3 regions of the Rhizobium sp. YAF28 genome follow, and region 3 is predicted to be linked to each of the others. Evidence: predicted binding sites of a transcription regulator. Region 3 holds the regulator's gene; each other region holds the start of a gene.

Region 1 (7,598 bases), on a different contig from region 3:
ATGCTGGAGACAGGTAGCGAGCAGACCGTCGGCCACCACACTCTGTTCTTTGCCTTCACGGTCGAGATATTTGACGGTGACCTGCGCTGGCCGCTCCACTTCCGCATAATAGTCGGGAATGGAAAGGCAGCCTTCCTCATAGACGGAACGGTCATCCGAGGAGCTGACGATCTCCGGATTGATGAAGACGAGCGGCTGTTTTTCCTCGCCTTCCTTCGAAAGATCGATGACGAGCATGCGGCGTGGAACGCCGACCTGGATTGCGGCAAGGCCGATGCCCGGCGCGTCATACATTGTTTCCAGCATATCGTCCGTAAGGCGCTGGAGATCGGCGTCGACCCGCTCGATCGGCTTGGAAACCTGACGGAGAACGGGATCGGGAAGAATGATGAGTGGCTTGATGGTCATGGCGTTCCCATAACCCATCTTTTCAAACTAGGGAATTATCCGCCGGGCAGGGATTGCGGTTTTTTGCAGCGCCTGCCCGGATTTTGCCTGGATTATTCAGGCTGCGCGGCGGGCGGTACCGGCAACCTGCCGACCTTCAGTACGAGCGCGGAAACGCTGCAGCAGTTCGATGAGGTTCTCGACCCCATCCTTCAGCCTGCGGGTTTCGGCAGACGTACGCTCGACCATGCCGGAATTCTGCTGAGTGATGGTGTCCATGTTGCGGATCGCCACGCTCACCTCGTTGACGCCAGTCGCCTGATCGCGGGCGGCAGCCGCAATATCGGCGACGAAGCTGTTGATGATGTCGATACGGCTGATCATGTCGCTCAGCGCCTCACCAGTGCTGCTGACGATGTTGACGCCCTCGTTCACCTGCGTCGAGCTTTCGGAGATCAGATTCTTGATCGCTTTGGCGGCATCGGCCGTGCGCTGGGCAAGCTGACGGACTTCCTGTGCGACGACCGCAAAGCCCTTGCCGGCATCACCGGCACGCGCAGCTTCGACGCCGGCATTCAGTGCCAGCAGGTTGGTCTGGAAAGCAATCTCATCGATGACGCCGATGATCTTGGCGATTTCGGTGGAGGACTTCTCGATGCCCGCCATGGCCGAAACGGCGCTGGTGACGAGTTCGCCGGAATTCTTGGCTTTCTCCTGCGTTTCGCGCACGGCGCCGGACGCCTTTTCGGCGTTGGCGGCGGTCTGGCTGACGCTGACGGAGAGCTGTTGCAGCGCAGCCGAGCTCTCTTCGACGCCGGCTGCCTGCTGCGCGGTGCGCAAGGCGAGATCGTCCGTTGCCTTGGACATCACATCGGCACCTTCGAGAATGTGGCCGGACGTGGTGCGGACAGATGTGAAAGATTCGCGAAGAGCGTTGACGGCCCTGTTATAGTCTTCAGCCATTTGGCGAAAATTCCCGGGCAGATCGGCAGGAAGGGTCGCTTCGAGATCGCCACGCGACAGTGCTTCGAGGCCGCGGCGCAGATGTTCCAGTGCCAACGCCTGATCGGCTTCTGAGCGGGCGCGTTCTTCTTCCAGCGCGTGGCGCTTTTCCTCGAGCGCTTCCAGATAGACGGAGATGGAATAATCCATGTCGAGCATCGCCGCCTTGATGACGGCGGTCAGCTTTTCGGCAAGCGCCTTTCCCTGCTGACGGGCAAAGAGCGATGGCCACTGCTTTTCCATCAGGCCCCGGACGAGCTCAGACATGACAAGCGCATAGCCGCCGATATACCAGCGCGGCTCCAGGCCGATGCGGGCATGGGTGCGGCCGACGGCAGTCACACCATTCACATAGCTTTCGTCGAAATTGCCGCCCGAAAGATTGCCCCAATGTTCCTGCTGGCGCTTCTTGGCGTGGCCCATATGGGCCTTGTTGGAGAAGAAGCCTGCGACCGCCGGGGTCTTTGCGAGCTTGCTGTAGAACTTGTCGAGTGCGCCGCCGAGAAGCTCCGAGATCGCCGGCCGTAGCTCCCGCAGGTTCTTGCGCGCCTCATCGTCAAGCTCAATGAAGTCAAGGCGCTGCCTGAGGGCATTGTCGGTCTGGTGGGAAGTCATGGGGGATCTCTATCTGGCGCGAATGCGGAGGGAAATTGCAGCGCCAGATTTGGCGAATATGGTTTAGCAATCGTTAAGTGCGCGGCTGATTTTTCTTCCGTTACAGCAAATTAGCGTCGTTCGTATTGGTGATACGGTGTGGATTGTTCACGTTTTGATCTGGATATCGCCGCTTATTTTGTTATGGTGCAGCATGACCATGACATCCGACTCACTCACTATTTCCCTGCCGATACTGAGCCCCGGCGTGCTTGCACTTGCCAGCGGCGCACTCGCCGTTCTCATTCTGGTGACAATCGTGTTTGCCTTGCGCAATGCCGGCATCCGTCGCGAGCAAGCCGAAGAAGCCAATCTTCGCGCCGCGGAAAGCGAGGCGCGCATGGCTGAGCTTCTGAAAATACAGGCGGAGATGCAGGGACGCATCTCGACCATGACGGAAGTCTTCGGTGCACGGCAGGCCGAGCTCAATCACGCGATCAACCAGCGGCTCGACGGCATGTCACAGCGCATGAGCTCGACGCTGACCGAGCAGACGAAATCAACGCACGACAACCTGCAGAAACTGCAGGAGCGCCTGGCGGTGATCGATGTCGCCCAGAACAATATCCAGACGCTCGCCAAGGATGTCGTCGGGCTGCAGGCCATTCTTTCCAACAAGCAGACGCGTGGGGCTTTCGGCCAGTCGCGCATGGAAACGATCGTCGCCGATGGCCTGCCGATGGGCGCCTATGCCTTCCAGCAGACGCTTTCCAACGGCTCGCGCCCGGACTGCACGATCAGGATGCCGAATGGGGCACCGCCGCTCGTCATCGATGCCAAATTTCCGCTCGAGGCATGGAACGCGATCCGCGATGCAGGCGGCGCGGACGCCGGTAAGCTTGCTGGTCAGCAGTTTCGCCGTGACATGGAAGTTCACATCAAGGATATTTCCGAGAAATATCTGATCCAGGGCGAGACGCAGGAGACGGCTTTCCTTTTCGTTCCCTCAGAATCGATCTTCGCTGAAATTCACGAAAATTTCGAAGGGATCGTGCAGAAGGCGCACCGCGCACGCATCGTTATCGTCTCGCCTTCGCTCTTGATGCTGTCAATCCAGGTCATTCAGGCCGTGCTCAAAGACCAGCGCATGCGGGCGCAGGCGCATGTCATCCAGGGAGAAGTCGCCCTCCTCATGGACGATCTCGGCCGGCTCGACGAGCGCGTACGCAAGCTGCAGGGACATTTTTCCCAGACGCAGCGCGACGTGGACCAGATCATTACCTCAGCGGACAAGCTCACCAAGCGCGGCGCGAAGATCGAGGCGCTGGAATTCGAAGCAGGCGGCGACGGCAAGCCAACCCGCGAGAACGAGCCGGCGGCGAAATCCGTCGAAAGCCGAACTGGTTTGCTCAAGCTCAGGGTGGTTGACGAGGAGTGATCGCTTCGGCAGTGTCGCGGCCCGAAGCAAGGGACGGACATGCCATGATCACAGTTTTCGGCTCCATCAATATGGACCTTATCGCCACCACCGAGCGCCTGCCGAAGCCCGGCGAAACAGTTGCCGGCAACAGCTTCGCAACGGCTGCCGGTGGCAAAGGCGCCAATCAGGCGCTCGCCGCCCGGCGAGCAGGCCGCTATGTCCATATGGCGGGCGCTGTCGGCAAGGATGCCTTTGCCCAGGGCGCCCTTGAACTGCTCGACGGCGCAGGCACCGACCTTTCCGGCGTCAGCCATGTCGAGGGGCCGACGGGCACAGCTCTCATTCTCGTCGGCGGCGACGGCGAGAACATGATCGCGGTCATTCCCGGCGCGAACGGCAAGATGAGCGGCGACAATGCAGAGGCCGCCGTCAACGCCATGAACGAGGGCGATATACTCATGCTGCAGCTCGAAGTTCCCGTCGAGGCGGTCGAGCGCGCGCTTGCTGCCTCTCGCGCCAAGGGCATCACCAGCATTCTCAATCTCGCGCCGCTTATTCCGGATGCGCCGCGCCTCGGCCGGCTGGCCGATATCGTCATTGCCAATGAAACCGAGTTCGAGCGGCTGGCGGGACAGGAAAACATGAGTGCCGGTGACCGCGAGGCGGCGTTGGAGCGCCTGCATGCCGAGACCGGCCAGACGCTGATCGTCACGCTCGGCGGCGATGGCGTCATCGCGATCCGGGATGGCCAGATTTCCCGGGCGCAGGGCCTCGTCATCGAACCCGTCGATACTGTCGGCGCCGGCGATACGTTCTGCGGTTACTTCGCAGCAAGCCTCGATGAGGGGCTGGATTTCAACTCGGCGCTGCGCCGTGCAGCGGTCGCCGGCTCACTCGCCTGCCTGAAGCCGGGGGCACAACCCTCCATTCCGCTCGCAGCCGAAGTCGCAGACAGAATATAGTCCAGTCCAGCCGCGAACAATCGATAAAAAGCCACCCCTAGTTTTGGGGTGGCTTTCCGGATTTGCTGCCGAAACATAGCGAATTTCATTCAAATTTAAGAGGTTTCTGGCGATCCTTCGGGCGATCGCCACCTCGTTCATCTTCGAGGCGGTCAACCCCACGGCTGCTCCATGATAGAGCGTGCCTTACCCGCTGCGCCGGAGAATGGCCCTTCGGCGCGTCCTTGCCCCGAGGAATCTATGTTCATTTTCAGAATGAAATCGCTTGCGGCGAAGCTCATCGTCATTACCGGTGCCGCCATTGCACTGGTGCTTGTCGTTTCGAACCTCTTCCTCATCGACCAGACCCGTAACCGCGTCCAGACCCTGACGCTGGATCAGGCCAATTCGGAAGCCAAGTCGATCGCCAACGAGATTGCAGCCAATGTCGGCGAGCTTGCGAGTGCTGCCCGCACCATGTCCGGCGTCGTCGGACGCGGACATGAAGGCAAGATCCTCGATCGCAAGGGCATCATCAGCATTCTGAAGGCCAATCTCGAACAGAACGCTTTCGCCTTCGGCAGCTGGTTCTGCGAGCAGCTTGGCGCCTTCGACGGCAAGACCACGGAAATCGCCAACAACAATGATGAAGGCACCAACAAGGTCGGCGCCTTCACGCCTTACTGGTCGAAGAACAGGACCGGTGACATCCAGTTCTCGACCTTCGACAATGACTATACCGCAGAGTGGTGGAAGCTCGCCGCCGACAGCGGCAAGGGTGCGATCACGGCGCCCTACCTCGCAGAAGGCACCGACGTTCCGACCCTGCTGACTTCGATTGCCTATCCGGTCATGTCCGGTGGCAAGATGATCGGTGTGGAAGGCGTCGATATCTCGCTGAAGTCGCTCACCGACAAGGTGCAGGCGCTGCGCCCCTTCGGCTCCGGCCGTGTAACGCTGATCGCCCAGAACGGCAACTGGATCGTCGCTCCGACCCCCGACCTAATGTCGAAGCCTTATGGCGACAATCCTGGCTCGGCTGACGTAAAGGCTGCGCTTTCGTCCATGAAGGTCGGCCTCGTCAGGAACCTCAGCTTCGACGGCCTCGATCCCTTCGACCGCGTCGTCTATCCCTTCGCAGTTCCCGGCCTGAACGCCAACTGGGTCGTGCTGGTCGACGTCCCGCACACGGCGATCAATGCTCCGGTTCAGGACCAGACCTTCATGATGGTCATCAACGGCATCATCGTCCTCGGCGCCGTGCTGCTCGCCCTCTACTTCGCCGTCCGCGCGCTTGTTCAGCGTCCGCTCGCTGGCCTCGTTTCCAGCGTCAAGGCGCTGAGCGACGGAAAATACGACGAAACGGTTGCCGGCCAGAACCGTGCCGATGAAATCGGCTCGGTCGCCAAGGCTCTCGAAGGCTTCCGCTTCGCGCTTGCCGATACGCGGCGTCTCGAAGCCGAGGCCGACAACCAGCGCCTTGCCGCCGAAACCGAACGCGGTCGCTCGGAATCGGAACGCCAACAATCGGTCAACCTGCAGCGTCACATCGTCTCGATCGTCGGTGCAGGCCTTTCCGAATTGTCACAGGGCAATCTCGGCCACCGCATTACAGAGGAATTCCCCGGCGAATACGGCAAGTTGAAGCAGGACTTCAATGCCGCTCTGGCAAGCCTCGAGGAAACCATCAACACGATGAGCCTCAGCGTCATCAATATCGGTTCGGGTACGGGCGAAATCAGCAACAGCGCCTCCGACCTTGCCAAGCGCACCGAGCAGCAGGCGGCAAGTCTGGAAGAGACGGCAGCGGCGCTCAACGAGCTGACCGCCCAGGTCAATTCCAGCGCCGAGAACGCCCGCACCGCAGCTGACAACGTCAATCTCGCTTGCGAAGACGCCGAGAAATCAGGTGAAGTGGTGCAGAAGGCGATTGCCTCCATGCACGGTATCGAACAGTCCTCGACGGAAGTTTCGCGCATCATCGGTGTTATCGACGAGATCGCCTTCCAGACGAATCTTCTGGCTCTGAACGCCGGTGTCGAAGCGGCCCGCGCCGGTGAAGCAGGCAAGGGCTTTGCAGTCGTCGCACAGGAAGTCCGGGAACTCGCTCAGCGTTCGGCGAATGCCGCCAAGGAGATCAAGACACTCATCAACACCTCGGCCGTCCAGGTCAAGGAAGGCGTCGATCTCGTCGGCCGTGCCGGCGAGACGCTGCACAAGATTGCCGAGCAGGTGATGGGCATCAACGGCCTTATCCGTCAGATCTCGGCCTCGGCCAGCGAACAGGCCATCGGCCTGAAGGAGATCAACCAGGCCGTGAACCAGATGGACCAGGTCACGCAGCAGAACGCCGCGATGGTGGAAGAAACCACTGCTGCCAGCGTGACGCTGAACGACGAGGCTCAGACGCTGAAGACACTGGTCACCCGCTTCCGCGTCTCCGGCCAGCGAAATGCCGCGACAGCACTGCGCTCCACCGCACAGCAGATGCGCGCACCGGCTGCGCCGGCGCCACGCGCGGCTGCTCCGGCACCGCGCCGGGCCGTTGCACAGTCTCGCGGCTCAGCCGCTGTTGCCCAGGACAATTGGGAAGAGTTCTGATCGCTGATCGCATGACAAGAAAAAGGCGCCTGAGCGATCAGGCGCCTTTTTTTGCATTCCGGGTAGATCGTCAGGCAGCGTTCGACGTCTGCTCTTCATTGAGGAAGGCATAAATCGCCGAAGCGGAATCGGTCGCGCGCAGCTTGGCGACCAGATCGTGGTCGCGCAGGACACGGGCGATGCGCGAAAGCGCCTTGAGGTGATCGGCACCGGCGCCTTCCGGCGCCAGAAGCAGAAACACCAGATCGACCGGCTGGTCGTCCAGCGCTTCGAAATCGACGGGCTGTTCCAGCCGGGCGAAAATGCCGACGATGGAGTGGATATTGACGAGCTTGCCGTGGGGAATGGCGATGCCGTTGCCGACACCGGTCGAGCCCAAGCGTTCGCGCTGCAGGATCACATCGAAGATTTCCCGTTCGGAAAGCCCCGTAGTCCTGGAGGCTTTTGCTGCCAATTCCTGAAGCAACTGTTTCTTGGAATTTACCCTGAGGGCGGGAATGATCGCATCCTGGTGCAGCAAATCTGCCAATGCCATTTCTTTTTCCTTCTGTCGCCGAGAGCACGGGTCCGGGGGAGCGGCGCCCTGCGCCGCTCCCCCGCCCTGATCTCAGCCTTTGATATTGGCCGAATCGATCCAGCCAATATTTCCGTCG
Region 2 (7,598 bases), on a different contig from region 3:
CGATGTGGACTCAGCGCTACGCGATCTCTCGGAACAGCCGGGCGAGGGCAGATTGCAGGCCAATGCCGCGATGATCGATCGTGCTTTTCACTTCAACCGCGTCGAGGACATCGCATCCGCACTTGGTGCGGCGGAAGGCGAGTTCGCTGCCGAGACCCGCCGCGTGATGCTCACACGTTCACCGACCAGTCTCAAGCTTGCCTTGCGGCTGCTGAGGGCCGGCCGCCAGAGCCGCACGCTCGGCGAATGTCTTGCCCGCGAGCTCGGCGCCTGCATGCACATCCTGCACGGTCCGGATTTCTACGAGGGCGTCCGTGCAGCCGTCATCGACAAGGACCGCAATCCGAAATGGTCGCCGCCGACGATCGCCCTGGTCAACGATGAAATGATCGGCCGCTTCTTCGAGCCGGCCAAGCCGCCGCTTTTGCTCTAACCCCGCTGGTCAGGAGAGGCTTCAACGCCACATGCCGCGCATACGCGCGCCGACATCAATACGCACTTGCCGCGCCTGCTGGGCGGCTGCCGTATCGGTCTTGACCTGTGGCCAGCCGCAGACCTCGAAGAATTGCAGCAGCGTGGCTGGAATGAAGCGGCTGCGCGACGCATAGACATGCCGGTCGCCCTGCGAATTCTGACCATAGGTGAAGAAGCGCTGCGGCACGACGAGATCGAGACTGTCCTTGGCGCGGGTCATCGCCACATAGAGCAATCGCCGCTCCTCCTCGATTTCGGCCGTCGTGCCGACTGCGAGATCTGAAGGGATGCAGCCGTCGATGACGTTCAGCATGAAGACCTTGGTCCATTCCTGCCCCTTGGCCGAATGGATGGTCGAGAGGATGAGATAGTCCTCGTCGAGCAGCGGCACGCCTGCCTGATCCGAAGTCGCATCGGGCGGATCGAGTGTGAGCTCCGTCAGGAATCGCTCACGCGAGGCATAACCACCGGCGACCTGCTCGAGTTGCACCAGATCGGCAAGCCGCGCGCTCGCATCCTCATGCAGCCGTTCCAGATGCGGCTCATACCATCGCCGTACCAGCTCGATCTCGGCCGGCCAGCCAGCCTTGCCGGTTTTCAGCTCCTGCATGGTGGAAACGAAGGAGGTCCACTCCTCGCCCGAGCGCGGCGGTGCGGGCATGACGGCAAGCGCTGCGATCGGGCTTGCATCGTCAGCCATCTGGTCCAGCACCTTCTGCGCGGTGGACGGGCCGACCCCCGGAAGGATCTGCATCAGCCGGAAGCCAGCCACACGGTCGCGCGGGTTCTGGGCAAAGCGCAGCGCCGCCAGCATGTCCTTCACATGCGCACTGTCGAGGAATTTCAGCCCGCCAAACTTCACGAAAGGAATGTTGCGGCGGGTTAGCTCCACCTCAAGTGGGCCGCTGTGATGCGAGGCGCGGAAGAGCACGGCCTGGCTTTTCAGCTTCACGCCCTCCTCGCGATTGTCGAGAACCTTGTCTGCCACATAGCGCGCCTGATCGTTCTCGTCGCGCACCGTCACCAGCCGTGGCCGTTCCGGCGATTCCCGCTCCGTCCAGAGGTTCTTGGTGAAACGCTCGGAAGCAAGGTCGATCACCGCGTTGGCGGCGGCAAGGATCGGTTGCGTCGAACGGTAGTTGCGATCGAGCGTGACGATATTGGCAGCCGGGCTGAAGGAAGCCGGAAAATCGAGAATGTTGCGCACTGTGGCCGCGCGGAAGGAATAGATCGACTGCGCATCGTCGCCGACAACGGTCAGGCCCTGGCCGGTCGGTTTCAACGCAAGCAGGATCGAAGACTGAAGCCTGTTGGTGTCCTGATACTCGTCAACGAGCACATGGTCGAAGCGGCTGCCAATATCCTCGGCGATCATGGGTTCTGCCACCATCTGTGCCCAGTAGAGCAGCAGATCGTCGTAATCGAGCACATTCTGGCTCTGTTTCGACTCGACATAACAGGCAAAAAGCTCACGAAGCTGCTTTTCCCAGGTGGCGCACCAGGGGAAGGCGTCGCGCAGCACCAGCGGCAGTTCCGTTTCGGAGTTTACGGCACGCGAATAGATGGCAAGGCAGGTGCCCTTCGTCGGAAACCGGCTTTCCGTCTTGGAGAAGCCGAGATCGTGGCGCACGAGGTTCATCAGGTCGGCGCTGTCTTCCCGGTCATGAATGGAGAAGGCCGGGTCGATGCCGATCTGTTCGGCATAGTCGCGCAAGAGCCGCGCGCCGATACCGTGAAACGTGCCGCTCCAGGCGAGCGCATCCGCCAGGATGCCGGAATTCTTGCCGAGAACCTCGCCGCAGATACGCTCGACGCGCCGGCCCATTTCGGCAGCCGCCCGGCGCGAAAAGGTCATCAGCAGGATACGGCGCGGATCGGCACCCTTGAGAACGAGGTGCGCAACGCGATGCGCGAGCGTATTGGTCTTGCCAGAACCGGCGCCGGCGATGACCAGCAGCGGCCCGGCCACATGGCTGCCGTCTGTGAGTGTGCCGTGCTCCACGGCCATGCGCTGCTGGGGATTGAGTCTTTCGAGATACATCCAGCCGTCCGGTTGGGCTTCGCGGGAGAATCAACGCTCGCGAATAAAATCAGATGTTCCTTGGATGTTCTCGATTGGCGCCGCTGTCAAGCAGGCGCTGGCTGCCATGCACTATTACGGAAAGTCCGGCACGATCTGCCGCCGCACCAGCTTCAGGCTGCGGTCGGCCTGGAGAATATAGGTTTCGTAGACGCGCTGGCCCTGCTGATCGTAGAAGTCGTTGTGGACGGCGCTGCCGATCGGCGATTTCGTCAGCTTCGTGCGCGGCTGCCCGCCATAGGTGATGCTGCCGGGAATGGGCTCCAGCGCAGGCGCGTCCGCGGCGGAACAGCCTGCCAGCAGAGGTGCGGCCAGAAGGGTCGTGGCAAGAAGGGCAGGCACAAGCGCTTTCATCAACATTTTCCTCGGCCGCAATTGCATGGGGCTTCTGCCGACGGGGACAGGAGTATCGGAGCACCACCATCACGGCGACTATGCATCCAGCCGGCTGCGTATGGCAACAAACGTCGTCTTCTTGCGTTAAACCCCTATTAGGTAATGTCAGGAACGGTCATGGTGCTGCGGTTTCACGGCTCGCCACCCCACGAGGAAGCCTGGATGAAGGGCCACAACACGGCCGCCATGCGCGCGTCCGTGGAAAGCGCCCTGCATGCCGCAGCCGATCTCGATGCGACCGAAATCATCGTCTCCACCATCGGCCCCACCGTCATTCTCGAAGGTTTCGTGAGCCAATGGGGTGATAGCGAGCGGGCGTTGGCAATCGCCGAGGACATTGTCGGAAGCGGTTACGTGCATTGCCGCCTGCTGGTGAGATAAATCACGATCAGCACAGGAATTTCCAAGGAACCAACTCCCTGTCCCGCGTGTTGAAAAGCTGATTTCAATACGGGAGACAATAATGCAAACGCTGATACGCCTGTGGGCCGCAGCTCTGCTTCTGGGATGCGGCGCTTTTGCCGGCTCCGCCCATGCCTCACTCGAAACCGATATGAACTATTCGGCGCTGCCGAAAGACGAAATAGCGCTGAACGAATATACCAGCGCCGCCGTCTGCAAGCCCGCCGAACCGCATTACCTGCCGTCCTTCATCCGTGCCGCAGATGGCACAATCATCGGTGTAGGATATATTCAGGTGGAGGATGAGGATACTTCGGATTGCTGATAGAATATTCGAAGTTTCTTTCGAACGAGGCTCGTCTGCAGTCTCCCGCAGAAGGTGACGAGCCTCTAACCATCATCATGATGGCTGGCGTCGTTCTATTGATGAACAGATGAATGGCGCAATGTCTTTCGAGACAAAGCCCTGCGCGAGCTCCGGGCAGGGTTAAGTGAAAATTAAGCATTGCTTCGTTTCGGAGCAGATCGGACTTTTATTGTCCAATACCGCCGCCGAAAGCTTAATGCACTTTAAGCTTTGCTTCCTCGGCCGCCGCCATAAACTCCGCGCGGGCCTCTTCGACGGTCTTTCTTCCATCGAGTGCGGCGCGGCAGGCGCTGCGTGCCTTGAGATATTTCAGTCCGCGTACGGCAGGCCAGAGATCGGTCAGGCAGGTCAGCGCGTCAAACGGTCCGTTAACCGTGCGTGCTCCCGCCTCTTCGAAACCTACCTTGATCGGACTATTCCATCGTTCAGTTGCCATCGACGCTCCTCCAGCATGTCTCGATAGAAACATTGAATGAAGCCTTCGGGTTCCTCCGCAAAGGCATTCAGAATGCTAATATTCTAGCGAGATTTTTGCCGGCAGCAATGGCGCCGATTGGCGCGGGGGATAATGCTAAAGGAGAAAACTGGTGCTGCCGAGTGGGATTGAACCACCGACCTCACCCTTACCAAGGGTGTGCTCTACCACTGAGCTACGGCAGCAGGACCAGACGCGAGAAGCGGAAACGCTCAATTCGCGTGAACGGGGCGGCTATTGCCACAGCTTCGGCAGGAGTGCAAGCCGCAAATTCCAACTTATCTGGGAATAACGTCCCGCCCACTTTTGGAATGGCGCGAATTCGGGTAGTTCTGGGGGATGAACGAAGAGACTGAGAAGGCCCGGCAGAGCCGGAAAGCGGCCATGGAAGCCCAAGCGGCATTGCGCCGCGAACGGGCTGCCGAAAAGCTGAGAGAAAATCTTTCAAGACGCAAACAGCAAGTGCGCGCGCGCCGATCCGGCCAGGCGGACGAGACGAATGGGCTGCCCGCCGCAAAAATGCCTGCCGCAAAAATGGACGAATCGTAATGTTCGGTCCGCGACGAATTGAAGCGTGCGGGGATTTGCTCTAAAGACCCCCACTTCTTGCCTTGCCCCCACAGGCAAAACTTTTGAGGAAAGGCGGGCCTCGCCCGTAAGTGCACATGGATCGTATCAGAATTGTCGGCGGCAATGAGCTTAACGGCATCATTCCGATTTCCGGCGCCAAGAATGCCGCGCTGCCGCTGATGATCGCCTCGCTGCTGACGAGCGATACGCTGACGCTCGAAAACGTGCCCCACCTTGCCGATGTCGAATTGCTGATGCGCATCCTCGGCAATCACGGCGTCGATGTCGCCGTCAACGGCCGTCGCGAGCGTCAGGAAGATTCCTACGCCCGCACGATCCATTTCACCTGCCGTACCATCGTCGATACGACCGCTCCCTACGAACTGGTCTCGAAGATGCGTGCTTCCTTCTGGGTCATCGGTCCGCTCCTGGCCCGCGAAGGTCATTGCCGCGTTTCGCTGCCGGGCGGCTGCGCGATCGGCACGCGTCCGGTCGATCTCTTCATCGACGGTCTGACCGCGCTCGGCGCGACGATGGAAATCGATGGCGGTTATATCAACGCCAAGGCACCGCAGGGCGGCCTCATTGGCACACATTATACCTTCCCGAAGGTATCCGTTGGCGCCACGCATGTGCTGATGATGGCGGCAACCCTTGCCCGCGGCACGACCGTAATCGGCAATGCCGCACGCGAGCCCGAAGTCGTCGACCTTGCCAACTGCCTGAATGCCATGGGCGCGAAGATTTCCGGCGCGGGCACCTCGACCATCACGATCGAAGGCGTCACCTCGCTCTCGGGCGCGCGCCACCGCGTCCTGCCTGACCGTATCGAAACCGGCACCTATGCTATGGCCGTTGCCATGGCCGGCGGCGATGTCGTACTCGAAAATACCGATATTGCCCTGCTGGAAACGGCGCTGGAAACACTGCGCCGCGCCGGCGCGGACATCTCGTCGACCAACAATGGCATGCGCATCAAGCGTAACGGCGCCGGCATCCAGCCGGTCGATATCGTCACGGATCCCTTCCCGGGCTTCCCGACCGACCTGCAGGCGCAGTTCATGGCGCTGATGACCCGCTCTTCCGGCATCTCGCATGTCACGGAAACCATCTTCGAAAACCGCTTCATGCATGTGCAGGAGCTTGCCCGCCTTGGCGCAAAGATCTCTCTGTCAGGCCAGACGGCGAAGATTGAAGGTGTCCAGCGGCTGAAGGGCGCCCCGGTCATGGCGACCGATCTTCGCGCTTCCGTTTCGCTCGTTATCGCCGGGCTTGCCGCCGAAGGCGAGACCACGGTTTCCCGCGTCTATCACCTCGATCGCGGCTTTGAGCGGTTGGAAGAAAAGCTGACCCGCTGCGGCGCCATCGTTGAGCGCGTCAGCGAGTAAGAAAAGGGCGCTTGTGCGCCCTTTATCCCGGTTGCGTATTTGGTCTGAGCGCCTTATCTCCCTTGTCTGACAGATCGCCGCAGGTGCGGCTGAAAGACATGGGATAGAGGCTGGATGACCGACCTGAAGCTTGTTGCGCTCGATAGCGAAGACTTGGCCGTCATTTCCGCACATATACAGGACAGCGTCCTCAAGGTAGCCGATATCGACTGGTTGCCGCGCGACAAGCAGTTTTCGCTCGCTGCCAACCGCTTCGTCTGGGAAGAGGCGGCCCGCAAGCGCAAGGGTTTCGAACGCCGCCGCGCTGCTCTCGTTTTCAAGCGCGTGCTTTCCGTCCGCTCGATCGGCATCGACCGTGCTCGGCGCGACGACGTGCTGTCGCTGCTCGCCTTGCGTTTCGAGCAGAAGGGCGAGGGCCCGGAAGGCACGCTGGAGCTTTCGCTGTCCGGCACGGCTTCGATCGCCCTCGATGTCGAATGCATCGAAGTGCAGCTTGCCGATATCGGCGGCGCCTGGGAAACGACTTCCAAGCCGCGCCACCCTGGCACCTGAGCCTAACAGTTTCGATCAGAGAAGGAATACCGCTTTGGCAATCTGGCTCAATCAGGCATCCGATGGTTTTGAGCAGCGTTTCGCGGCTTTTCTGACCACCAAGCGGGAAGTCTCCGAAGACGTCAACGCCGTGGTACGCGCCATTATCGATGACGTTCGCACCCGCGGCGATGTCGCTCTCGCCGAATATTCGAAGAAGTTCGACAGCATCGACTACGCCACCGTGCCTATGCGTGTCACCGAGGAAGAGATCGACAATGCCGTCGAGGTCACTCCATCCGAAGTCCTCGGCGCGCTGAAGGTCGCCGCACTCCGCATTGAATCCCACCACCGCCGACAGCTCCCGAAGGACGATATCTACGAGGACGCCATGGGCGTGGGCCTCGGCTCGCGCTGGACGGCAATCGAAGCCGTCGGCCTCTATGTGCCGGGCGGCACGGCGAGCTATCCGAGCTCGGTCCTGATGAACGCCGTACCGGCGAGGGTTGCAGGGGTCGATCGCATTGTTATCGCCGTGCCGGCGACGGGCGGTTCGGTCAATCCGGCGGTGCTGGCTGCGGCCAAACTTGCCGGCGTCAATGAAATCTACCGCGTCGGCGGCGCGCAAGCGATTGCTGCCCTTGCCTATGGCACGGAAACGATCGCCCCGGTTGCCAAGATTACTGGCCCCGGCAATGCCTATGTCGCCGCCGCCAAGCGCCAGGTCTTCGGCACTGTTGGTATCGACATGATCGCCGGCCCGTCAGAAGTGCTCGTCATCGCCGACAAGGACAACAATCCCGATTGGGTTGCCGCTGATCTGCTCGCCCAGGCCGAGCATGACGAGAGCTCGCAGGCCATCCTGATCACCGACGACGAGGAATTCGGCAAGGCGGTCGAAGCGGCCGTCGAACG
Region 3 (7,598 bases):
GGAATGCGATCGACAGTGCCGATTTCCGTCAGCATGTTGAGGGCTGCTTCGTTGGCGCCGCCGTGAGCGGGCCCCCAGAGGCAGGCGATGCCGGCGGCGATGCAGGCGAACGGGTTCGCACCCGAGGAGCCTGCGAGACGGACCGTCGAGGTCGAGGCATTCTGCTCGTGATCGGCATGGAGGATGAAGATACGGTCCATGGCGCGTGCGAGCACCGGATTGACGACATATTCCTCGCAGGGAACGGCAAAGCACATGCGCAGGAAGTTGGACGCGTAATCCAGATCATTCTTCGGGTAAACGAAGGGCTGGCCGATATGGTACTTATAGGCCATCGCTGCGAGCGTCGGCATCTTGGCGATCATGCGCAGGCTGGCGACCATGCGCTGGTGCGGATCGGTGATATCGGTGGAGTCGTGATAGAAGGCCGAAAGCGCGCCGACGCAGCCGCACATGACGGCCATCGGATGGGCGTCGCGACGGAAGCCGGTGAAGAAGCGGCTCATCTGTTCATGCACCATGGTGTGGTGCGTGACGCGATAGTCGAAGTCCTTCTTCTGGGCGGCGGTCGGCAATTCGCCGTAGAGCAGCAGGTAGCAGGCTTCCAGGAAGTCGCCATGCTCGGCAAGCTGCTCGATCGGGTAGCCGCGATGCAGCAGAACGCCTTCGTCGCCGTCGATATAGGTGATCTTCGATTCACAGGATGCAGTCGACGTAAACCCGGGATCGTAGGTGAAGGAAGCCGTGTTCTTGTAGAGGGCACCGATGTCGATGACGTCGGGTCCAACCGTGCCTTTTCGCACGGCGAGATCGACTGATTTGTCACCGATTTTGATTGTAGCGCTTTGATCCGTCATGCTGATCCTCCGGGGTGGCGGTGGCGCCGCAAAAGCGCCATAAGGGTTAAGCGTCCTAAGCGATAGCTATATGATCGCGAAGCTAATGCCAAGTTACCGTGATGCCATTTTGTGCATCGCGGCATCATCTTTTAGGCAGTGCAGCGATGAGCTAAATGCATATCAGAACACCATGATTTGACTGGATTTTTTGCTCCCGCGAATTTTCCTCTTATTTCAATCGATTATTGTTTGCTCGTTTTGATTTCAGGTTGCATTCTGCCGGTATCCGGGGGCGGGTCCAGGCGATCATGGCGGGGATAGAGACAAGAGAACGACAAGAGCAATCCATTGATGAAAAGATGGATTTTGCTGGCATTGCCCCGCGCGCCATTGTGACGCAATCGGCTCGGACCCAGGTTGCGATCCCATTTCGATGGCGATTGGTGACTGTTGCGAAACGATACGTCGGGTCGTCGATGCGTATGGCCACCGAAGAGGCCGGCCACGGTCGCCTCATCCTCTTCTCTCCGGTCTTCCTTGGTGCAGGTGCCGCGACCTGGTTTCTGGCGGCCTCGGACTTTCCGGCCGTGTCGCTCGGTCTCTGCCTGCTTGTTCTCCTTATTGCCGTTGCGCTCTGCGGTTATGCCCGGACGAAACTGCAGGCGACGCTGCTTGCTCTACTTCTTTTTGCCGGTGGAATGCTCTCCGCGCAGATCGAAACATGGCGGGCAAAGACCCTGATCCTCGATTCAGCCGTAACGACAACGGTGACCGGCCGGATCGAACGCCGAGAAGGCGATGGCCAAGGGCGCTGGCGTTATATTCTTGACGTCACCGGTACGGATGCTCCTGAGATCAAGCGTCCGCCCGAACGCATCTCCGTGCTGGTCCGCGGAGCCGCCCAGCCGTTCGAACTCGGCGACGTCATCGAGGGCAGGGCACGTCTCACGCCTCCGGCGGGGCCGGCGCTCTCCCACCTCAATGATTTTGCCTTCAGCGCCTATTTTGACGGCATCGGTGCCAACGGCTTCTTCTATGGAGTACCCAAGAGGGTTGCGGAACAGCCGGAGCGATCGAACTCGGTCGGTGAGGCAATTCTGGAGTCGCTCTACCGCCTGAGAAGCGGCATCGGCGATCGGATTCGCTCCACACTACCCGGCGACACCGGGGCTTTTGCCGCCTCCCTCGTCACGGACGAGAGACGGGCGATCTCGGATGAAACGACGGAGGCGCTGCGGCAGTCCGGCCTTGCGCATATCATCGCGATCTCCGGCCTCAACATGGCGCTTTCCGCTGGCATCTTCTTTGTCGGGCTGCGCGTCATTCTCAGTCTTTTTCCCGGCATTGCCCAGGCGTGGCCAACCAAGAAGATCGCGGCGGCCGGTGCGCTTGCTGCGGTGACGGCCTACTATCTGATCTCGGGTTTTGCCGTCTCCGCCGAACGCGCCTTCATCATGATGGCGATTATGCTGGTTGCGGTCTTCTTCGACCGGCCGTCGATCAGTCTCAGAAACGTGGCGCTATCCACTCTCGTGATCCTCGCGGTCTCGCCATCGGAGGGGCTAGGGCCGAGTTTCCAGATGTCCTTTGCCGCAACGCTTGCACTGGTCGCCGGCTACGACCTCTGGAAGGGGCGGCCGATGCGGGAGAATGCCTTTGCCAAGCTGCCGATCATGAAGCCCTTCTTCATGGTTGGTGGCTTCTTCGGTGGCGTTTTCCTGACGTCGCTGATCGGTGGTTTCTCGACGGCGCTGTTTTCGATCGAGCATTTCCACCGGCTGACTGCCTATGGCCTGCCGGCAAATCTCGCGGCCATGCCGGTCATCACCTTCATCGTCATGCCGGCCGGGATGCTGGCAATGCTGCTGATGCCGTTTGGTCTGGACGGCTGGCTATGGCCGGTGGCAGGCTTCGGGCTTGATCTGGTGATCACCATCGCAAAGGCAGTAGCGGGGTGGGGCGGCAACATAGATGTAGGCCGCTTGCCCGGCTGGTATTTCCCGACCGCCGTTTTCGGATTTCTGCTGCTGACCCTGCTCAGAACCCGGCTGCGGCACATGGGAACGGCAATTGTCGCGGTCTCGACGCTCGCTGTTGTCCTTCTTCCATCGGAGGCGATGCCCGATATCGCTATCTCCGAAGATGGCAGCCTGGTCGCTATAGTCGATGGAGAGGCGATGGCTTCGAACCGTGAAAAGCCGCCCGCCTTCATCTTCGAACAATGGCAGAGGGCCCTTGCCGTCGAAGAGCATCAGAAGCCAGTTATGCTTCAAGCTGCCAAGGCGCCCACTGCGCCTGATGGTCAAAGACTGCAACTGTCACCCGACCAACAGAATGAAGCCAGAGAGGCAATGAGACAGGCAGTCGCCATTAGCCCGCCGTCACGCTTCTCCTGCCTGAAGGGCGCCTGGTGCACCACTTTGCTCGTCAATGGAAAGAAACTGACCGTCATCGACAATGCTGCCTATCTCGGACCAGCCTGCGATACGGCTGATATTGTGGTGACCCCTGTCCGATTGCGCTTCGACCGCTGTCGTTCCGGCGCGCTGCTCTTTACCGGCGAGACGCTGCGCAAGACAGGTTCTGTCGAACTTCGATTCACCGATAAGGGAATTGAGGTCGCAACCGCATTCGACACATTGGGGCGACCCTGGATGCGCCACCGCGCCTATGATTGGCGCAGTAACACATTCGCAGACGCCAATCTGTCACCGGTCAGTGATAGCGGCGAATGAGGCCGACGAGCTTGCCCTGGACCTTGACGCGATCCGGCGGAAAGATGCGGGTCTCGTAAGCAGGGTTTGCTGCCTCGAGCGCAATCGATGCGCCCTTGCGGCGGAAACGCTTGAGCGTTGCTTCCTCGTCATCGACGAGCGCGACGACGATATCACCCGGATTGGCTGTGCTGCCATTGCGGATGATGACCGTGTCGCCATCGAAGATGCCGGCTTCGATCATCGAGTCGCCGCGAACTTCCAGCGCATAATGTTCACCGGAGCCAAGCATATCGGCGGGAACGGTGATGTCATGCGTATTGTTCTGGATTGCCGAGATCGGAACACCGGCGGCGATGCGGCCCATGACGGGAACGGAGACCGCATTGCCGTTATCGGCAGCGGGTGCTGGCTTCGCCGAGGCAGGAGGCGCCACGGGCTGGGGCTTGCCGAGGCTGCCCTCGATGACGCTCGGTGAAAAGCCGCGCCGAGGCTGCAGGCTCGGGCTGTAGGCTTCCGGCAGTTTGATGACTTCGAGCGCGCGCGCCCGGTTCGGAAGCCGGCGAATGAAGCCGCGTTCTTCGAGCGCCGTGATCAGCCGGTGAATACCGGATTTCGAGGCCAGATCCAGTGCGTCCTTCATCTCGTCGAAAGACGGTGGAACGCCTGACTCCTTCATCCTTTCATGAATGAAAAGAAGGAGTTCCTGTTGTTTGCGCGTGAGCATGGCGTCTCCCCAGTCTTGAAACAAATCCAGAACGGACACTATATGTTCCATATGTGTTCCGCAAGTAGCTAAATTTTCGTAAAACTTCTGTTCAATCTGTCGAGAATTTGATTTTTATCGCCCTTAGGCCTGTCTGGCCTTGTTTCACGAGACCTGCTGAAGCACATCTCCTTGTCACTGCTGGGAGAAGAACCGATGAGCCAAGACACGCTTCCGATCGATCATCTCGTTTTGCCGGTTACCGATATCGACCTTGCCCGCGAAAGGCTGGGCAAGCTGGGCTTTACCGTCGCGCCCGATGCCCGCCATCCCTTCGGCACGGAGAATGCCTGTGTTTTCTTTGCCGACAAAACCTATATCGAGCCGCTCGGTGTCGCGAGCGTCGAGGAGAGCGAGGTGACGGCACGTGAGGGCAATGTCTTCACGGCTCGCGATCAGGCTTTCCGCTTCCGCTGCGGCAGCGAGGGACTGTCCGCCATCGCCTTCGCCACCGCGGATGCAAAGCACGAACATGCTCGATTCGTGGAGGGCAGCATCAGTGCCGGTTCTGTGCTGCAGTTCGAACGCCCTGTGAAAATGCCGGATGGCACTGAGAGCATTGCCGGCTTCCGGCTCGCCTTCGCTGCCGACCTCCGGGCACCGGATTTCTTTCTCTTCGCTGTCGAGCGCATCAACCCGCTTCCTGCCGACCGCAACGTGCTGGAGACCCACGCCAATGGCGTGACAGGCATTGCCGAGATCGCTCTCGCAGCCCCCGAGCCGACAGCCTTCGGCGACTTCGTTCGCTCGGCGGCAAAAGCCGCTTCTGCTGGCGATACGAGTTTCGGGCTGGAGGTGCTTACCGGAAACGCAAAGATCAGCCTGATGACCCCGCAGGGGCTGGAGGCCTATTTCGATCTGGCGACGCCGGATATCGATCGCGGCCTGGGCGGCCGGGCAATCCTCTTTGCGGTTGGCGATCTGGCCGTGACAGAAGCGCATTTGGCTGCTAACGGGGTGACCTACACACGCAAGGGCAACCGTATTCTGGTGAAGCCCGCGCCCGGCCAGGGCGTGCTCTTCGCTTTCGAGGAAACATCATGAGCTCTACTACCAACTCCGTGGTGACGGTCGGCGAAGGCGCCGGCAAGGTCACTTTCTCCAATGCCGGGCGCCTGTCGCTGATTGCCGGCGCTTGCGAAATGGAAAGCCGCGACCATGCGTTCATGGTTGCCGGCACGTTGAAGGAACTGTGCGCCAAGCTCGGTATCGGGCTCGTCTATAAGACGTCTTTCGACAAGGCGAACCGCTCTTCCTTGTCGAGCAAACGCGGCGTCGGCCTTGAAAAGGGCCTGGAGGTTTTTGCCGATCTCAAGAAGGAACTCGGCATTCCGGTTCTGACCGACATCCACACTGAAGAACAATGCGCCGAAGTGGGCAAGGTCGTCGACATCCTGCAGATACCGGCCTTCCTGTCTCGTCAGACGGATCTCCTGGTGGCTGCGGCAAAGACCGGCCGCGTTATCAACGTCAAGAAGGGCCAGTTCCTGGCGCCTTGGGATATGAAGAACGTGCTCGGCAAGCTGAACCAGAGCGGCAATCCGAACATCTTGCTGTGCGAGCGCGGCGCTTCCTTTGGTTACAATACGCTGGTCTCCGACATGCGTTCCCTGCCGATCATGGCAGCAACCGGCGCCCCCGTTATTTTCGACGCCACGCATTCAGTCCAGCAGCCTGGCGGGCAGGGGGAAACCTCCGGCGGAGAGCGGCAGTTCGTGGAAACGCTGGCGCGTGCAGCCGTTGCCGTCGGCGTTGCCGGCATCTTTATCGAAACCCATCAGGATCCGGATAACGCGCCCTGCGACGGGCCGAACATGGTCTATCTCAAGGACATGCCGCGGCTTCTCGAGAAGCTTCTCGCCTTCGACGCGATCGCCAAGGCCGCCTGAACGGCAGGCAGCATCAGGCTGCCGCGCGGGACGGGCGCCTTTCCTCCAGTGCGAAGCGGGAGAGCATGCGCCCGAGATGGGACGCCTCGTTGCCGAGCTCCTGGCAGGCGGCGTTTGTCTCCTCGGCCATCGCCGCATTCTGCTGTGTCACCTGATCCATACGGTTGACGGCAGCGTTGACCTCGACGAGCGCGACCGACTGTTCTGAAGACGAGCGCACGATCGCTTCGGTCAGCGCCGTCACCTGCAGCACCTGGCGGTCGATATCGCCGAGTGCCTCGCCGGTGCGGTTGACAAGTGCCACGCCCGCGGAGACCTGCCGCGACGACGTCTCGACGAGAAGCTTGATCTCCTTGGCGAGATTGGCGGAGCGGCCGGCAAGCTCGCGGACTTCCTGAGCTACGACGGCAAAGCCTTTCCCTGCGTCTCCGGCGCGTGCTGCCTCGACGCCCGCGTTGAGCGCCAAAAGATTGGTCTGAAAGGCGATCTCATCGATGGCGTTGATAATATCGCCGATCCTGACCGCTGATTCCTCGATCTTCTCCATGGCGGTAACCGCTTCGCGAACGATCTCGGCGGAATGCGCGGCACTCTCCTTCGTGGCCAACATCATCGCATTGGCTTCCTGGGCCCGCTCCGAGGAGTTTTTCACCGTAACCGTGATCTGATCCAGCGCCGAAGCCGCCTGTTCGAGTGAGGCAGCCTGACTCTCGGTACGCTGTGCCAGATCAGTGGTGCTGAGTGCGATTTCGCGCGAACTGTCGCCGACCGTATTCGTGGCGGCATAGATGTCCTTCATGGCATCGGAAAGAATGATGATGCTGGTATTGAAGGTCTCGCGAAGCTTCTCATAAGTGTTGGCGAACTGCTCGTCGAGACGCACGGTCAGGTCGCCGCGTGAAAGACGCTCCAGGCCGGCGCTCAGGCTTTCGATGACGCGCTGGCGCGTGGCATTCTCCACGCTCTTCGATGCGTCGAGTTCTGCATCGCGGCGCATCTGTGCCTGCCGTTCCTCGTCCTGGTGCGCGCGGATGGCGTTCCGTTCTTCCGCCGATTCGCGAAAGACCGTGACTGCGCGCGCCATTTCTCCGATTTCGTCGGATCGTCTGACATAGGGAACTTCGCGGGAATAGTCGCCGCTCGCGAGGACCGCCATGTAGTCGCGCATCGCCGATAGCGGCACGATCGCGCGCCTGCGGAACATGTAGAGCCCGCACGAAGGAAAGCGCGGCGGCGGACAGCGTAACGGCGGAGAGCAGTTCCGTCTGTTCGGCAGCCTGCTTTTCGGCATCCGCCTGGAAGGCGTTCGCCATCGCCACGAGTTCGTTCACGGCCTTTTCGTGAACATGAAAATTCGTCGCAAGCTTGAGGAGCGCCGGTTCGACGGCGG

Evidence for each region. The regulator LexA, encoded in region 3, represses DNA repair genes until DNA is damaged. The targets are predictions, from matches to a motif close to TGTTCNNNNTGTGTTCNG.
Region 1: a site for LexA is predicted at 2,149-2,166, ahead of AB4Z13_RS11170 (DNA recombination protein RmuC). Genes of this name have one in related genera too.
Region 2: a site for LexA is predicted at 2,570-2,587, ahead of AB4Z13_RS11945 (ATP-dependent helicase). Genes of this name have one in related genera too.

Annotation. Positions count from the first base shown of each region.
Region 1 covers NZ_JBFRCX010000004.1:223,703-231,300, reverse strand. Annotated here, with positions in the region: gene def (peptide deformylase) at 1-408, opposite strand, end outside; gene AB4Z13_RS11175 (methyl-accepting chemotaxis protein) at 505-2,004, opposite strand; gene AB4Z13_RS11170 (DNA recombination protein RmuC) at 2,198-3,421, shown strand; gene AB4Z13_RS11165 (ribokinase) at 3,466-4,365, shown strand; gene AB4Z13_RS11160 (methyl-accepting chemotaxis protein) at 4,606-6,945, shown strand; gene ptsN (PTS IIA-like nitrogen regulatory protein PtsN) at 7,016-7,480, opposite strand; gene hpf (ribosome hibernation-promoting factor, HPF/YfiA family) at 7,553-7,598, opposite strand, start outside.
Region 2 covers NZ_JBFRCX010000004.1:388,839-396,436, forward strand. Annotated here, with positions in the region: gene AB4Z13_RS11940 (enoyl-CoA hydratase/isomerase family protein) at 1-433, shown strand, start outside; gene AB4Z13_RS11945 (ATP-dependent helicase) at 455-2,515, opposite strand; gene AB4Z13_RS11950 (hypothetical protein) at 2,630-2,908, opposite strand; gene AB4Z13_RS11955 (BON domain-containing protein) at 3,068-3,331, shown strand; gene AB4Z13_RS11960 (hypothetical protein) at 3,414-3,677, shown strand; gene AB4Z13_RS11965 (DUF982 domain-containing protein) at 3,913-4,155, opposite strand; tRNA gene AB4Z13_RS11970 (tRNA-Thr) at 4,305-4,379, opposite strand; gene AB4Z13_RS11975 (hypothetical protein) at 4,534-4,743, shown strand; gene murA (UDP-N-acetylglucosamine 1-carboxyvinyltransferase) at 4,860-6,152, shown strand; gene AB4Z13_RS11985 (DUF2948 family protein) at 6,267-6,704, shown strand; gene hisD (histidinol dehydrogenase) at 6,739-7,598, shown strand, end outside.
Region 3 covers NZ_JBFRCX010000006.1:123,543-131,140, reverse strand. Annotated here, with positions in the region: gene gltA (citrate synthase) at 1-857, opposite strand, end outside; gene AB4Z13_RS15170 (ComEC/Rec2 family competence protein) at 1,199-3,574, shown strand; gene lexA (transcriptional repressor LexA) at 3,555-4,280, opposite strand; gene AB4Z13_RS15160 (VOC family protein) at 4,476-5,363, shown strand; gene kdsA (3-deoxy-8-phosphooctulonate synthase) at 5,360-6,208, shown strand; partial or broken gene AB4Z13_RS15150 (methyl-accepting chemotaxis protein) at 6,222-7,598, opposite strand, start outside.